One region of the Streptomyces misionensis genome, then DNA from elsewhere that is predicted to be linked to it. Evidence: riboswitches for the same ligand, from Rfam matches in the RefSeq annotation. Region 1 holds a riboswitch; the other holds the start of a gene.
What was found. Region 1 has a riboswitch for S-adenosylmethionine ahead of BLW85_RS12625 (aminotransferase class V-fold PLP-dependent enzyme). Riboswitches for the same ligand answer to the same signal wherever they lie in the genome.
Positions count from the first base shown of each region.

Region 2: another riboswitch for S-adenosylmethionine. It lies ahead of thrC (threonine synthase); the one in region 1 lies ahead of BLW85_RS12625 (aminotransferase class V-fold PLP-dependent enzyme).

Region 1 covers NZ_FNTD01000004.1:2,419,343-2,427,136, forward strand. The annotation lists gene BLW85_RS12605 (NYN domain-containing protein) at 1-524, opposite strand, end outside; gene BLW85_RS12610 (hypothetical protein) at 575-814, opposite strand; gene BLW85_RS12615 (rhomboid family intramembrane serine protease) at 967-1,752, shown strand; gene BLW85_RS12620 (Lrp/AsnC family transcriptional regulator) at 1,749-2,030, shown strand; gene BLW85_RS12625 (aminotransferase class V-fold PLP-dependent enzyme) at 2,058-3,419, opposite strand; SAM riboswitch class IV at 3,564-3,680, opposite strand; gene trpD (anthranilate phosphoribosyltransferase) at 3,755-4,819, opposite strand; gene qcrB (cytochrome bc1 complex cytochrome b subunit) at 4,937-6,574, opposite strand; gene qcrA (cytochrome bc1 complex Rieske iron-sulfur subunit) at 6,571-7,629, opposite strand; gene qcrC (cytochrome bc1 complex diheme cytochrome c subunit) at 7,626-7,794, opposite strand, start outside.
Region 2 covers NZ_FNTD01000004.1:3,701,721-3,709,514, forward strand. The annotation lists gene groL (chaperonin GroEL) at 1-722, opposite strand, end outside; gene BLW85_RS18360 (cold-shock protein) at 1,077-1,280, opposite strand; gene BLW85_RS18365 (MoaD/ThiS family protein) at 1,725-2,003, opposite strand; gene thrC (threonine synthase) at 2,000-3,283, opposite strand; SAM riboswitch class I at 3,302-3,446, opposite strand; gene BLW85_RS18375 (glucosyl-3-phosphoglycerate synthase) at 3,590-4,534, shown strand; gene BLW85_RS18380 (alpha,alpha-trehalose-phosphate synthase (UDP-forming)) at 4,618-6,045, shown strand; gene otsB (trehalose-phosphatase) at 6,033-6,866, opposite strand; gene BLW85_RS18390 (DUF3263 domain-containing protein) at 6,943-7,167, opposite strand; gene BLW85_RS18395 (extracellular solute-binding protein) at 7,182-7,794, opposite strand, start outside.

The DNA of each region.
Region 1 (7,794 bases):
AGCTCCGCGCGCAGCCGTTCGGTCTCGGACCGGGTGTGCTCGCGGGCGTGGTCCAGTTCGACGCGCAACCGCTCCAGCTCGGCCCGGCTCTCCTCGCCGGCCCGCTCGGCGTCGGCGCGCTGGGCCTCCTCGCCGGCCGCGGTGATCAGCTTCACCCAGCCCGCCGGGCGCAGCACATAGGCCGCCGCCGCCACGTCCAGCGGATCGGCGGCCGGGGGCGCCGAGCCGGAGTCGAGGGCGCCGGCCAGCTCCGGCTGGGCCTCGCGGAACTTCTCGCCGATCCGCTGTCTGAACAGCGTGTCGGTCTCCAGCGCCGCCGCCATCGCGTTCCCGGCGAACTTCACCCGGCGGTTCGGGGCGAACCGGGCGTACTGCCGCAACTGGGCGGGCAGTTCGGTCACCGTCAACTGGCCGAAGCCGTCCGAGACGATCCCCACGACCCTGCGGCGCACCCCGTCGGGCAGCGGACGGTCAAGCACCTCAGCGGTGCCGTCGCCCGGCCCCCCGCCTGCGCTCTCCACCATCCGTCACACCCCACTACCGATTGCCGACATCCCCTGGCGGGCCCGCTCCGTCAGGAGCCGGTGCCCGGCCTGTCCACGAGTTCCACCTGGTCCACCGCGTTGCACCAGCGGCAGCGCACCGACTCGATGGTCTCACTGACCACCTGGCGCTCCTCCACCGTCGGCTCGCCGGCCAGGTCGAGGTGGACGTACTCCACGACCTTGGACGAGCGGGTGACGTCGAAGCGGGTGAGGTTTCCGCAGAGGGTGCAGCGCCATCGCGTCGTGGCGGTCGGCAGGGGAACCGTCATCGTGCCTGTTCGCTTCCTTCTCGGGTCGGACCGCGCCGGCGGCCGACGCGTGTGGCTCGTAACCCTACGGCCTGGCGGGTGCTCGCCGCCCGTCCGTTCACGGCGGCGAGGCGGTATGTCAGCTTGCGTCCGTTACGTCATGCTCTGTATTCATGATCAGCGAGTGGAGCACGGCGGCCGGCAGGACCTTCAGGGCGCTCAGGGCCGCGCCGACGACGTACGGCCTCATCGCCCTGTGCTGCCTGATCTTCGTACTGGGCCCGGCGTCCGGGATCGTCCCCGGATACGGCTCCGGGTATGCGCTGCTCGACACGGAGCGGGTGTACTTCCGCCACTGGGGGGTGGTCCCGGCGGAGCTGTTCGCCGCCCCCGCGGCACACGCGCTCTCCCCGGTCACCGCCCTGTTCCTGCACGGCAACTGGGTGCATCTGCTGGGCAACATGCTCTTCCTCCTCGTCTTCGGCGTGCTGACCGAGGAGCGGATGGGCCGCGTGGAGTTCACCCTCTTCTACGTCGGCTGCGGCTACCTGGCGCTGCTGGGGTACGCGGCGGCCAACGCCACCTCCGAGCAGTCGCTGGTGGGCGCGTCGGGGGCGATCTCGGCGGTGCTCGGTGCGTTTCTCTTCCTGTTCCCGCGCGCCCGTGTCACCAGTCTCCTGCCGTTCCTGTTCTTCCTGCCGCTGCGGTTCCCGGCGTGGGTCGTACTGCCGTTCTGGGTGGCGTTGCAGTGGGTGGCGGCGGGACGGTCGGTGCAGGGGCCGGGGGTGGCGTACCTGGCGCACCTGGTGGGGTTCGGCGTGGGATTCGGTTACGCGTGGGTGCGGTACGGGGGTCGGCGGGACCGCGAGGGCGGTCTCGGGAGGGCGGCGGCGGGAGACGGGCGGGCTAGAGTGAAAACCGCACCCGCTCCGGCACCCGAGGGAGAGAACCAGCCGTGATCACCGCGATCGTCCTCATCAAGACCAGCGTGGACCGGATCCCCGAGATCGCCGAGCAGATCGCCGCGCTGGAGTCGGTGAGCGAGGTGTTCTCCGTGACCGGCACGTACGACCTGATCGCCATGGTGCGGGTGCGGCGCCACGACGACCTGGCCGAGGTGATCCCCGGCCGGATCAGCAAGATCCCCGGTGTCGAGGGGACCGACACCCACGTGGCGTTCCGTACGTACTCCCAGCACGACCTGGAGGCGGCCTTCGCGATCGGGCTGGACTCCTGACCGCCTGAAAGCCGCCCCGCCCGGTCCTCACACGGCGGGGACGCAGCGGCCGTCCTCGGTGCGGTACGTCCACTTGGCACCCTCGGTCACCAGCTCCCGCACCGCCGTCAGGAAGCGCTCGACGTGCTCGTCGGGGGTGCCCGCGCCGAAGCTCACGCGGATGGCGTTGAGGGACTTCTCGCCGGGGGCGGCCTCGGGGGCGCCGCACTCGCCCTGGGTCTGCGGATCGGTGCCGAGCAGGGTGCGCACCAGCGGGTGGGCGCAGAAGAGGCCGTCGCGGACGCCGATGCCGTACTCGGCGGACAGGGCCGCCGCGAAGTGGGAGCTGTTCCAGCCCTCCACCACGAAGGAGATCACGCCGACCCGCGGGGCGTCGTCCCCGAACAGGGACAACACCCTGACCTGCGGAATCCCGGCGAGGCCCGTGCGGACCCGGTCGATCAGCCGCTGCTCGCGCGCGACCAGGTCCGCCCAGCCGGCCTCGGTGAGCGCCTTGCAGGCCGAGGCGACGGCGTAGGCGCCGATGACGTTCGGGGAGCCCGCCTCGTGCCGGGCGGCACTCTCGTGCCACTCCACGTCCACTCCCCCGTCGGCGCGCCGGGTGACCCTGCGGCTGGCGCCGCCGCCCGCGAGGTACGGCTCGGCGGCCCGCAGCCAGTCGGCGCGGCCGGCCAGCACGCCCGCGCCGAAGGGGGCGTACAGCTTGTGCCCGGACAGGGCGACCCAGTCGACGTCCAGGTCGGCGATGTCCACGGGGTGGTGCGGGGCCAGCTGGGCGGCGTCCAGGACGATCCGGGCGCCGTGTGCGTGCGCGGCGGCGGCCAGCTCGCGCACCGGCCACAGCTCGCCGGTGACGTTGGAGGCGCCGGTGACGCAGACCAGGGCCGGGCCGTACGGGTCGCGGTCGGCCAGGGCCCGCTCCAGGGTCCGCACCGCCTGCTGCGGGGTGCGCGGTGCGTCGAGGTAGGTGACCCGGGAGTCCTGCCAGGGGAGCAGGGAGGCGTGGTGCTCGGTCTCGAAGACGAAGACGCGGCAGTCGGCCGGGAGCGCCCGGGCCAGCAGGTTCAGCGAGTCGGTGGTCGAGCGGGTGAAGACCACCTGGTCGTCGGCCCGGCAGCCGAGGAAGCCGGCGACCGTGCGGCGGGCGTTCTCGAACAGGTCGGTGGAGAGCTGGGAGAGGTAGCCGGCGCCCCGGTGGACGCTGCCGTAGTAGGGCGCGTAGGCGGCGACGTCGTCCCAGACGCGCTGGAGGGCGGGGGCGCTGGCCGCGTAGTCGAGGGCCGCGTAGGTGACTTCGCCGCCCGTGACGAGCGGGACGGTGACATCTCGTCCCAGAACGGGCAGCGGGGAGCAAATCGACGGGTCGGCGACAACGCTGGAGTGAGACATGGGGTGACTCCCGTGAGGACGTACGCCGAAGGGACGTACGGGAAAAAGGTGAAAGGGGTACGCGGAGGCGGGGCTCTGCGGCCCTAGCGCATTCGCTTGCTCACGGAAGGCTCCCTCGTACGACCAGGACCCCTGGGTTCGAGGGGTCCGCGCTTGCCGTAGACCTCGCTGCCTACGACCTGGTCCTCACCCGGGGCACCCCGCCACGGACGGAGGGTTGCCGGACAGTCGGCCGGGGCCTCATGACTGTCACTCATGACCTGCCACGGAAATTACGCGAAGGGGTGATCGCCCCGCAACCCGTGTCCGGATCGCGGGACGATCACCCCCGCGTCTCAGGCGTTGCTGGCCGCCACCCAGCGCTCCAGCGTCCGCTTGGCCGCGCCCGAGTCGATGGACTCGGCCGCCCGGGCCATCTGGGCGCGCAGCTGCTCGGTGAGCGAGGCGTCGGACGGCTCCAGGGCGACCAGGGCCGCCGCCGAGTTCAGCAGCACCGCGTCGCGCACCGCGCCCCGCTCGCCGTCGAGCACCCGGCGGGCCACCTCCGCGTTGTAGGAGGCGTCCGCGCCGCGCAGGGCGTCCACCGGGACGAGGTCGATGCCGACGTCCCGGGGGTCGAAGACCTCCTCGGTGACCTTGCCGTCCCGCACCACCCACACCCGGGAGGTGTCGGTGACCGTCAGCTCGTCCAGGCCGTCGTCGCCCCGGAAGACCAGCGCGGAGTTGCCCCGTTCGGCGAAGACGCCGGCCACCACGGGCGCCATGCGCGGATCGGCGACGCCCACCGCCTGCGCGCGCACCTTGGCCGGGTTGGTCAGCGGGCCGAGCACGTTGAAGGTGGTGCGGATGCCCAACTGCCCGCGCGCGGCGGCCACATGACGCAGCGAGGGGTGGAACTTCACCGCGAAGCAGATGGTGATGCCGGCCTCCTCGGCGACCTCGGCCACCCGCTTCGGGGTCAGCTGGAGGTTGATGCCCAGCTTCTCCAGCACGTCGGAGGAGCCGGAGGCGGAGGAGGCGGCGCGGTTGCCGTGCTTGACGACCTTGGCGCCGGTGCCCGCGACGACGATCGAGGACATGGTGGAGATGTTGACGGTCTTGGCGCCGTCGCCGCCGGTGCCGACGATGTCGACGGCGGGCCCCGGCACCTCGATCACGTTGGCGTGCTCGTACATGGTGCGCACCAGGCCGGAGATCTCCTCCACCGTCTCGCCCTTGGCGCGCAGCGCGACCATGAACCCGGCGATCTGGGCGTCGGTCGCCTCGCCGCGCATGATCAGGTCCATCGCCCAGGCCGTGTCGTCGGCGGACAGGTCCTGGCCGGTCAGCAGGCCGTTCAGCAGGGCGGGCCAGGAGCGGCCCGCCGCGGTGTCGCCTCCAGCGGGGGTCACAGCGATCATCAGCCGCTCCTCGTACACAGTGGTGGTCCTACGTACCCCACCCTATCGAGCCGGGACACGGGGAAGGGCCCCGTCCGCGGTGCGGACGGGGCCCTTCGGTGGCGTGGCGACGCGGGATCAGTGGTGGCCGTGGCCGCTCGTGATCTCCCTGTACTCCTCGACGGACGGCTTCGGGATCTGGTTGTCCTCGCCGTAGTAGGCGTTGGACAGCTTGACCCGGAGTCGCTCCGAGGCCTTCACCTTGCGCTCGACACCGTTCTCGTCGACCGTCGGGCCGATCTCGGCCGGCTGGTACTGGTCGTGCGCGGTGAGCGTGTGCAGCTGCTCCTGGCTGAGCGGCTCGTGCACCTCGATGAACTCACCGTGCGGCAGCCGCTTGATGATGCCGGTCTCGCGACCGTGCAGCACCTTGTCGCGGTCGCGGCGCTGGAGGCCGAGGCAGATCCGCTTGGTGACCAGGAACGCGATGACCGGGCCGACGAAGAAGAAGATCCGGACGAACCAGGTCACGGCGTTGATCGACAGGTGGAAGTGGGTGGCCCACAGGTCGTTGCCACCGCCGACCAGGGTGACCATGTAGATCGTCACCCAGGCGACACCGAACGCGGTACGGGTCGGGGCGTTGCGCGGGCGGTCCAGGATGTGGTGCTCGCGCTTGTCGCCGGTGACCCAGGACTCGATGAACGGGTAGACCGCGATGGCCGCCAGGACCAGCGGGAAGAGCACCAGCGGGATGAACACGCCCAGGACGAGCGTGTGGCCCCAGAAGTTGATCTCCCAGCCCGGCATGAAGCGGATCAGACCCTCGGCGAAGCCCATGTACCAGTCGGGCTGGGCGCCGGTGGAGACCTGGTCCACCCGGTAGGGGCCGATGGCCCAGATCGGGTTGATCTGCGCGACCGCGGCGATGGCCGCGATGACACCGAAGACCAGGAAGAAGAAGCCTCCGGCCTTGGCCATGTAGACCGGCAGCAGCGGCATGCCGACGACGTTGTTGTTCGACTTGCCCGGACCCGCGAACTGCGTGTGCTTGTGGTAGAAGACCAGGATCAGGTGCGCCACCATCAGGCCGAGCATGATGCCCGGCAGCAGCAGGATGTGGATCGAGTAGAACCGGGCGACGAAGTCGTGGCCGGGGAACTGCCCGCCGAAGAGGAAGTACGACAGGTACGTGCCGATGATCGGCACGGACAGGATCGCGCCCTCCATGAAGCGGACACCGGTGCCGGAGAGCAGGTCGTCGGGGAGCGAGTAACCGGTGAAGCCGGTGAACATGCCGAGGACGAACAGCAGGAAGCCGAACAGCCAGTTGATCTCACGCGGCTTGCGGAACGCGCCGGTGAAGAACACGCGCATCATGTGCACGAACATGCCGGCGAGGAAGATCAGCGCGGCCCAGTGGTGGATCTGCCGGATGAGCAGACCACCGCGCACGTCGAAGGAGATGTGCAGGGTCGAGTTGAAGGCCTCCGACATCATCTGCCCCTGGAGCGGGACATAGCTGCCGTGGTAGACGACCTCGTTCATCGACGGGTGGAAGAACAGCGTCAGATAGACACCCGTCAGGATGATGATGATGAAGCTGTACATGCACACTTCGCCCAACATGAACGACCAGTGGTCGGGGAAGATCTTGCGCATGTTGGCCTTGGCCAGGGAGTAGATCCCGAGCCGGCCGTCGGCCCAGTCGGCGATGCGCTCGCCGGCCGGAGCCTTCCCGCGAGAGCGGGCGGTCTCGTTCGCTGCAGTACTCATCCGCGCTCCCAGAATGCAGGACCGACGGGCTCCTCGAAGTCGCCGAGCGCCTGGAGGTAACCCTCACTGTCCACACCGATGCGCAGCTGCGGCAGGGCGTGGCCGGCGGGACCGAAGATCACTCGGGCACCGTCGGAGAGGTCGAAGGTGGACTGGTGGCACGGGCACAGCACGTGGTGCGTCTGCTGCTCGTACAGCGAGATCGGGCAGCCGACGTGGGTGCAGATCTTGGAGAACGCGACGATGCCGTCGTGCGACCAGTTCAGCTCGCGCTTGTCCTTGATGTTGTCCGGCTGGAGCCGGACGATCATCAGAGCCGCCTTGGCCAGCTCCGTCTGGAACTCCTCGTCCGTCTCCTCCAGGCCGTCCGGCTTGGCGAAGGTCAGGGAGCCGACGGCGACGTCCTCGGGACGCAGCGGCTGGTTGGTGTTCATGTTGACCAGACGCTTGCCCTTGGCCCACAGGGTGTGGCGAAGGGACGTGCCGGGCAGCGGACCGAGGTCGCGCAGCAGCATGACACCGGAGAGCGGCACCAGGGCCAGCGCGCCGAACATCGTGTTGCGGATCAGCTTGCGGCGGCCGAGCGCCGACTCCTTGGCGCCCTGGCGGAAGTCCGCGTGGACCTTGGCCCGGACCTCGGGAGCGGCCTCGATCGGGTGACGCTCGTCGGCGACCTCGACGTCGGACATCAGGGTGCGGGCCCAGTGGACCGCGCCCGCGCCGATGCAGAACAGCGCCACGCCCAGGGTCAGGCCCAGCGCGAAGTTCAGCGCGCTGATGTGCCCGATCGGGAAGACGAAGATGTTCTTGTCGTGCGGGATGGTCACGTACGAGACGATGAAGCCGACGGTGGCCAGCATCGACACCGTGAACAGCAGGGCGACGACACGCTCGGACCGCTTGGCGGCCCGCTCGTCGATGTCCTGGATCCGGTGCTCGTGGGGCGGCAGCCCCGGGTCGGCGAACGGGTTCTCCTCGTCCGCGACCCCTACCGCGCCGTGCGCGTGGTCCTGCTCTGCGGGCAGGTTCTCTTCAGGAATGTCTTGGCTACTCATGACTTCTTGGCCTTTGCGGTCCGAGCGGCGACCCAGACGGCGACGGCGATCAGCGCGCCGAGACCGAAGATCCAGGCGAACAGGCCCTCACTGACCGGCCCGAGGCCGCCCAGCTCCAGACCGCCCGGGTTCGTCGTCTCGCTGCTGTCGACCGCGTGCAGGTAC
Region 2 (7,794 bases), 1.3 Mb from region 1:
GACTGCATGACCTTCTCCAGGAGCGGGAGCAGGTCCTTGACGGAGCCGATCTTGGAGTTCGCGATGAGGATGTACGGGTCCTCGAGCGACGCCTCCATGCGCTCCATGTCGGTCGCGAAGTAGGCGGAGATGTAGCCCTTGTCGAAGCGCATGCCCTCGGTGAGCTCCAGCTCCAGACCGAAGGTGTTGCTCTCCTCGACGGTGATGACGCCTTCCTTGCCGACCTTGTCCATGGCCTCGGCGATCAGCTCGCCGATCTGGGTGTCGGCGGCGGAGATGGACGCGGTGGAGGCGATCTGCTCCTTGGTCTCGACGTCCTTCGCCTGCTCCAGGAGGGCGGCGGAGACGGCCTCGACGGCCTTCTCGATACCGCGCTTCAGAGCCATCGGGTTGGCGCCGGCGGCGACGTTGCGCAGGCCTTCCTTGACCAGGGCCTGGGCGAGCACGGTCGCGGTGGTCGTACCGTCACCGGCGACGTCGTCCGTCTTCTTGGCGACTTCCTTGACCAGCTCGGCGCCGATCTTCTCGTACGGGTCCTCGAGCTCGATCTCCTTGGCGATGGAGACACCATCGTTGGTGATCGTGGGGGCGCCCCACTTCTTCTCGAGGACGACGTTGCGACCCTTGGGGCCGAGCGTCACCTTGACGGCGTCCGCGAGCTGGTTCATGCCGCGCTCGAGGCCGCGCCGCGCCTCCTCGTCGAACGCGATGATCTTGGCCATGTGAAGTGGTCCCTCCAGGACTGGGGGTGATTCCTTCGGACCGCGCCCGCGCCCGCGACGGACGGCTCGCCGGCCTGCGGTTCCTTGCCCCACCTGGCCTGCGGGCCTCACCGACCCGGTCCTTCTTTGTCACTCTCACCTTCAGAGTGCTAACGCAATGATTAGCACTCGGCATGCCCGAGTGCAAGGTGCGCCCGCGTAGCGGGCTCGTCGAGGGGTGGCGGTCGGGTGACGGGCGGGCGCAGGCGCCTGCGCGGGTACGGGCCCGCCGTCAGCCCCGGGCGAACGCACCGGCCGGACATGCCGCAGGGCCCGCACCTCGTGCGAGGTGCGGGCCCTGCGGTCGAGAAACGTTCAGGCGGTGACGCGAACCATGTCGGCCTGCGGACCCTTCTGGCCCTGCGAGATCTCGAACTCGACCCGCTGGCCCTCCTCCAGGGTGCGGTAGCCGTCCATCTGAATGGCGCTGTAGTGGACGAAGACGTCCGCACCACCGTCGACCGCGATGAAGCCGTACCCCTTCTCCGCGTTGAACCACTTGACGGTGCCCTGAGCCATGCCTAACTCCCCTATTACTGGCCCTTGCACAGATCCACACTTCGCGGACCCGGGTCAGACCTCACCCCCCAATCGGTCGGGGGCGTGCGCCGGAACGCGTCGACCGCGGCTGAATGTATCTGTCCAACTGCCGTCTGCAACAGGTCAATTGGACGAGAATTCTGGACGCGACCGATCCGGAATGTGGGGAGAATTCACCAGAGTTCAGGGCAAGTCGGGCCCCTGAAAACAACACAAAAGCCGCGGAAAACCCGTGCACTTTGGCTACTTCTTATCGGGCTCGCGGTGAGGAATCGAGGGCTTCCCCTCGGTGATCCGGGGCGTGTTCCCCAACTGTACCGCGCTCAATCACACAGAATTGCCCCCTCCGCTTCTCTCACGGAGAGGGCAATCCGATGAACCTTCCGTAACCGTCCTTACCGAAGGTAATGATCGGTCATTCGGTCAGCAGCCGCCGGCGACCGCCGGGATGATCGAGATGCCCGCGCCGTCCGGGGTGACGGTCTGCAGGCCCTGCTCGAAGCGGACGTCGTCGTCGTTGACGTAGACGTTCACGAACCGGCGCAGCTTGCCCTGGTCGTCCAGGACGCGGGCGGCGATCCCGGTGTGGTTCTTCTCCAGGTCCTCGATGACCTCGGCGAGGGTGGCGCCCTCGGCGGCGACCTCGGCCCGGCCGCCGGTGTAGGTGCGCAGGATGGTGGGGATGCGAACGGTCACGCTCATGCGAGGCCAGCCTCTCGGAAGGAGTCCAGGGTCGGGCGGATGGTGGCGGTCAGGCCGGTGCCGGCCACCGCGTCGAGGGTCTTCAGACCGTCGCCGGTGTTGAGGACGACGGTGGTCTTCGCCGGGTCGAGGATCCCGCTGTCGATCAACTTCTTCGTCACGCCGACGGTCACGCCGCCCGCGGTCTCGGCGAAGATGCCCTCGGTCCGGGCCAGCAGCTTGATCGCGGCGACGACCTGCTCGTCCGTGACGTCCTCCACGGCGCCGCCGGTGCGCCGGGCGATGTCCAGGACGTAGGGCCCGTCGGCCGGGTTGCCGATGGCGAGCGACTTGGCGATGGTGTCCGGCTTCTGCGGCCGCACCACGTCGTGGCCCGCCTTGAAGGCGGTCGACACCGGCGAGCAGCCCTCGGCCTGGGCGCCGAAGATCTTGTACGGCCGGTCCTCCACGAGCCCCAGCCTGATCAGCTCCTGGAGCCCCTTGTCGATCTTGGTGAGCTGGGAGCCGGAGGCGATCGGGACCACGATCTGGTCGGGCAGCCGCCAGCCGAGCTGCTCGCAGATCTCGTACGCCAGGGTCTTGGAGCCCTCCGCGTAGTAGGGGCGCAGATTGACGTTGACGAAGCCCCAGCCCTCGCCGGCCGGGTCGCCGATCAGCTCGGAGCAGAAGCGGTTCACGTCGTCGTAGTTGCCCTCGATGCCGACCAGCTCGCCGCCGTAGACCGCGGCCATGACGACCTTGCCCTGCTCCAGGTCGTGCGGGATGAACACGCAGGAGCGCAGGCCGGCGCGGGCGGCGGCGGCGCCGACGGCGCCGGCCAGGTTGCCGGTGGAGGAGCAGGACAGGGTGGTGAAGCCGAAGGCGCGCGCGGCCTCCAGTGCCTGGGCGACCACCCGGTCCTTGAAGGAGTGGGTCGGGTTGCCGGAGTCGTCCTTGACGTACAGGCCGCCGGTGACGCCGAGTTCGCGGGCGAGGTTGTCGGCCTTGACGAGCTTGGTCCAGCCGGGGTTGATGTTCGGCTTGTCGGCCACGTCCGCCGGGACGGGCAGCAGCGGGGCGTAGCGCCAGATGTTGGCGGGGCCGCTTTCGATGCGCGCCCGCAGTTCCTCGGTGTCGTAGCCGGAGAAGTCGTAGGCGATCTCCAGCGGCCCGAAACACTCCTCGCAGGCGAAGACCGGGCCGAGCGGGACACGGTGGCCGCATTCCCGACAGCTCAGGGCGGCGGCGGGGCCGAGGTCGACGGTGGAACTGCCGGTGGAGGCAACTGTCTGCACAGCCATGGGAGGCGAGGCCCTTTCTCCTCATCTTCCTCGCGACGCATCTCGCCGCGAGACGGATTTGGCACCTTCCCTAGCCGGGAGCCTCGCTGTTCGAAGAACGAGACCGGCTGGAGGGTTGCCGGGGCTTCATCGGGCCGTGTCCCTCTGCCCCTCTGGATGAGCGGTATTCGGTTGTGTATGCGGTTGTCGGCGCGCGTGGACCCCCGACATGCGATGGTCATCGGCGTTGTTCAAGACTGTAACCGAAGGCCTGGACAGTTGAGATAGTCGTCCGTACCGCGAGACAACCGTGAGGAGCCCGGGACCGTGCTGGAAGAAGTCGAGCGCTGGCTGAGCGACCGCTCCTGGTCCGTGCACGATCGGCCGATGCACCAGCTCCTGGCGGCCAAGCAGCGCACCGGCCAGGCGGTCAGCGTGGTCCTGCCCGCGCTCAACGAGGAGGAGACCGTCGGCGAGATCGTCGCCGTGATCCGGCGCGAGCTGGTGGAGCGGGTCCCGCTGGTCGACGAGGTGCTGGTGATCGACTCCGGGTCCACCGACCGCACCTCCGAGGTGGCGGCCGCGGCGGGCGCGCGGGTGGTGCACCGCGACGCGATCCTGCCCCGGATACCCGCCGTACCGGGCAAGGGCGAGGTGCTGTGGCGCTCGCTGCTCGTCGCCGGCGGGGACGTCGTCTGCTTCGTCGACGCGGACCTGCGGGAGTTCTCGGCCGACTTCGTCACCGGGATCGTCGGCCCGCTGCTCACCGAACCGGACGTGCAGCTGGTCAAGGCGATGTACGACCGGCCGCTCGCCGGGTCGGCGGGGCAGGGCGGCCGGGTCACCGAGCTGATGGCGCGCCCGCTGCTGAACATGCACTGGCCGCAGCTGGCCGGGTTCGTGCAACCGCTGGGCGGGGAGTACGCGGCCCGGCGCTCGCTGCTGGAGCGGCTGCCGTTCCCGGTGGGGTACGGGGTGGAGCTGGGCATGCTGGTGGACGCGCTGCACCTGGTGGGCCTGGACGCGCTGGCCCAGGTGGACGTGGGGGTGCGCAAGCACCGGCACCAGGACGGGCAGGCGCTCGGCCGGATGGCGGCGGCCATCTACCGCACCGCCCAGCTGCGGCTGGCCCGGGGCCATCTGGTGCGGCCCTCGCTCACCCAGTTCGAGCGGGGGGTGGCGGGCTTCGAGCCGCGCACCTACTCGGTGGACACCGAGGAGCGCCCGCCGATGACCGAGATCGCCGAGTACGCCCACCGCCGGGTGGCGTGAAACCGGAGGTACGGCTGTTCAGGGCCGCTTTCGGGGACGGTCCGTACGTTTGAGTGTTTCCGGGCCGGGCTAGGTTGAGGACCATGGCTTCCACGCACGGTGCTGAGGTGCTGGTCGCGTCCAATCGCGGCCCGGTTTCGTACACGGTCGGCGAGGACGGGGCGCTGCGTCCCAGGCGGGGCGGCGGCGGTCTGGTCTCGGGCCTTTCGGCCATCGGGCCGGAGGCGAACGCGGTGTGGGTGTGCGCCGCGCTGGGCGACGGCGACCGGGCGGCCGCCCGGCGCGCGGACGGCGGGCTGCTGCCGGTCGCGGACACCGGCGGGCAGCGGGTGCGGATGCTGGACATCGACGCGGAGGTCTTCGCCGACGCGTACAACGGCATCGCCAACTCGGTGCTCTGGTTCGTGCACCACATGCTCTACCAGACGCCGCTGGAGCCCGTCTTCGACGCCGGGTTCCGGCGGCAGTGGGCGGCGTACGAGGCCTACAACCGGGCGTTCGCCGAGGCGCTGGCCCAGGAGGCGGCCGAGGGTGCGGCGGTGCTGATCCAGGACTACCACCTGGCGCTCGCCCCGCGGATGCTCCGCCGGCTCCGCCCCGACCTGCGCATCGGCCACTTCTCGCACACGCCGTGGGCCCCGGCGGAGTACTTCCGGCTGCTGCCGGACGACATCGCGGCCGAGCTGCTGACCGGCATCCTGGGCGCGGACCGGGCGGCGTTCCTCACGCGGCGGTGGGCGGACGCGTTCACCGAGTGCTGCCACGCGGTGCTCGGGCCCGGGATTCCCACCGGCACCCGGATCGGGGTGCACGGGCTCGGCGCGGACGCCGACTTCCTGCGCGCGCGGTCGCACGAGGCGGACGTGGACGAGCGGATGGCGGCGCTGCGGGCGGAGATCGGCGAGGGCCGCCGGACGATCGTCCGGGTGGACCGCACCGAGCTGTCCAAGAACATCGTGCGCGGGCTGCTGGCGTACCGGCAGCTGCTGGACGCGCACCCCGAGTGGCGCGAGCGGGTCGTCCATGTGGCGTTCGCGTACCCGTCCCGGCAGGACCTGGCCGTCTACCGGGAGTACACGCAACAGGTGCGACGGGTCGCCGAGGAGATCAACGAGCGCTACGGCACGGACGGTTGGACGCCGGTGGTGCTCCATGTGAAGGACGACTTCGCCCGCTCGCTGGCCGCGTACCGGCTCGCCGACGTGGCCCTGGTCAACCCCATCCGGGACGGCATGAACCTGGTCGCCAAGGAGGTGCCGGTCGTCTCCGACGAGGGCTGTGCGCTGGTGCTGTCCCGGGAGGCGGGGGCGTACGCGGAGCTGGGCGAGGACGCGCTGGTGGTGAACCCGTACGACATCACGGGCACGGCGCAGGCGCTGCACGCGGCGCTGAGCATGCCGGCCGGTGAGCGGGCGGAGCGGTCGAAGCGGCTGGCCGCGGCGGCCACGGCGCTGCCGCCGGCCCAGTGGTTCCTGGACCAGCTGCACGCCCTGACGGATCAGTCGAGCTGATCCGCCAGCGCCCCGAGGAGCCGTACGACGCCCTCGGGGCCGTCGACCACCAGGTCGGCCCTCTCGGCCAGTTCGGCGACCTCCGAGCTGCCGCTGCACACCAGCAGGCCGGGCAGGCCCTCGGAGCGGAGCTTCTCGATGGCGGCGAAGGCGGGGAGGTCGCCGAGGTCGTCGCCGGCGTAGAGGACGGACTCGGCGCCGGTCTCGCGGACGTACTCGCTCAGGGCGACGCCCTTGTCCATGCCGGGCGGGCGCAGTTCCAGCACCATCCGGCCGGGCTCGACGATCAGTCCGTGCCGGGTGGCGAGGTCGGTGAGGGGCCCGCGCAGCGCCTCGTAGGCGGCCTCCGGGTCCGCGGCGCGGCGGGTGTGCACCGCGACCGCGCGGCCCTTCTCCTCGATCCACGTGCCCTGCCAGGCGCCGGCCCGGTCGAGGACGCCGGGCAGTTCGGCGCGGACGGCGGCGACGCCGGGGTGCGGGGCGGGGGCGGAGACGGTGCCGGTGACGGCGTCCCAGCGCTCGGCGCCGTAGTGCCCGAGGACGGTGAGGTGGGCGAGGCCCGGGACGCCGGCGAAGCCGCCGTGGCGGACCGCTACGCCCGCGGGGCGGCCGGTGATCACGGCGACGTGGGCGACCTTGGGGGCGAGGGCGGCGAGCGCGGGGACGGCGTCCGGGTGGGCGCGGGCCTGTTCGGGATCGGCGACGATGGGGGCGAGGGTGCCGTCGAAGTCCAGGCCGATCACCGCGGTGCGGGGCTTGGCCAGCAACGCGGCCAGCCCGTCCCGGCCGGCCTGGGTGGCTGGGGTCGGCAGAGGGTCCATGTACCGACACTATCCAGCGGGGGCCGCCATCACTCCTGGGGCGTCCTCCCCGCGTGACCGGCGGGTGCCGGCCGGCTCAGCGTTCCGCTCGGTGGGTGTCGCGGATCCGGCGCAGCCGGTTGACCGTGACCGGGTCGTGGGCGAGGGCGCGTTCGTCGTCCAGGAGGGCGTTGAGGAGCTGGTAGTAGCGGACCGGGGAGAGGTGGAGCTGCTCGCGGATGGCGCGTTCCTTGGCGCCGGGGCCCGTGAAGCCCCGGCGTTCCAGCGCGAGGATGGCCCGCTCGCGGTCGCCCAGTTCCATACCGGAACCGTAGCTCAGTTCGCGCTGGCGGCGCTGTCCGCCGCGGTGGCCGTCGCCTGGAGGCGGGTCAGGACGCCCGCGGGGCTGCCGCCGGGGGCGACCGCCTGCCCGATGTCCTGCTTCACCGCCGCGCTGACCGCCGCCCAGGACGTCTTGCCCACGGGGTACAGCTCGGACGTGGCCAGCTCGTCGAGGAAGGGGTGCAGGGCCTTGTCGGGCGCCGCGTCCGACGCGCTCATGGTGTTGGAGGCGGAGCTGGTGACCGGCAGCAGGCCGTAGGTGCGGGAGAAGTCGAGGACGTTCTTCTCGCTGTAGACGTAGTTCAGGAAGTCGCCGGCCTGCTCGGCGTGGCCGTTCTGCTTGAACGCCATCATCCAGTCGGTGACCCCCACCGACGACCGGGCCCGTCCGCCGCGGCTCGGCGTCGGCACCATCCCGAACCGCACGCCCTTCTGCTCGGCCTGCTGGATCAGCGTGGGGTGCCCGTTGACCATGCCGACCTGGCCGTCGGCGAACGCCGCGAAGGCCTGCGCCCGGTTGAGCTTCCCGGGCGCCACCGGGCCGGTCAGCCCCTTGTCGACCAGGTCGTCCTTGAGCCAGGTGAAGGTGGAGACGTTCTGCTGGGAG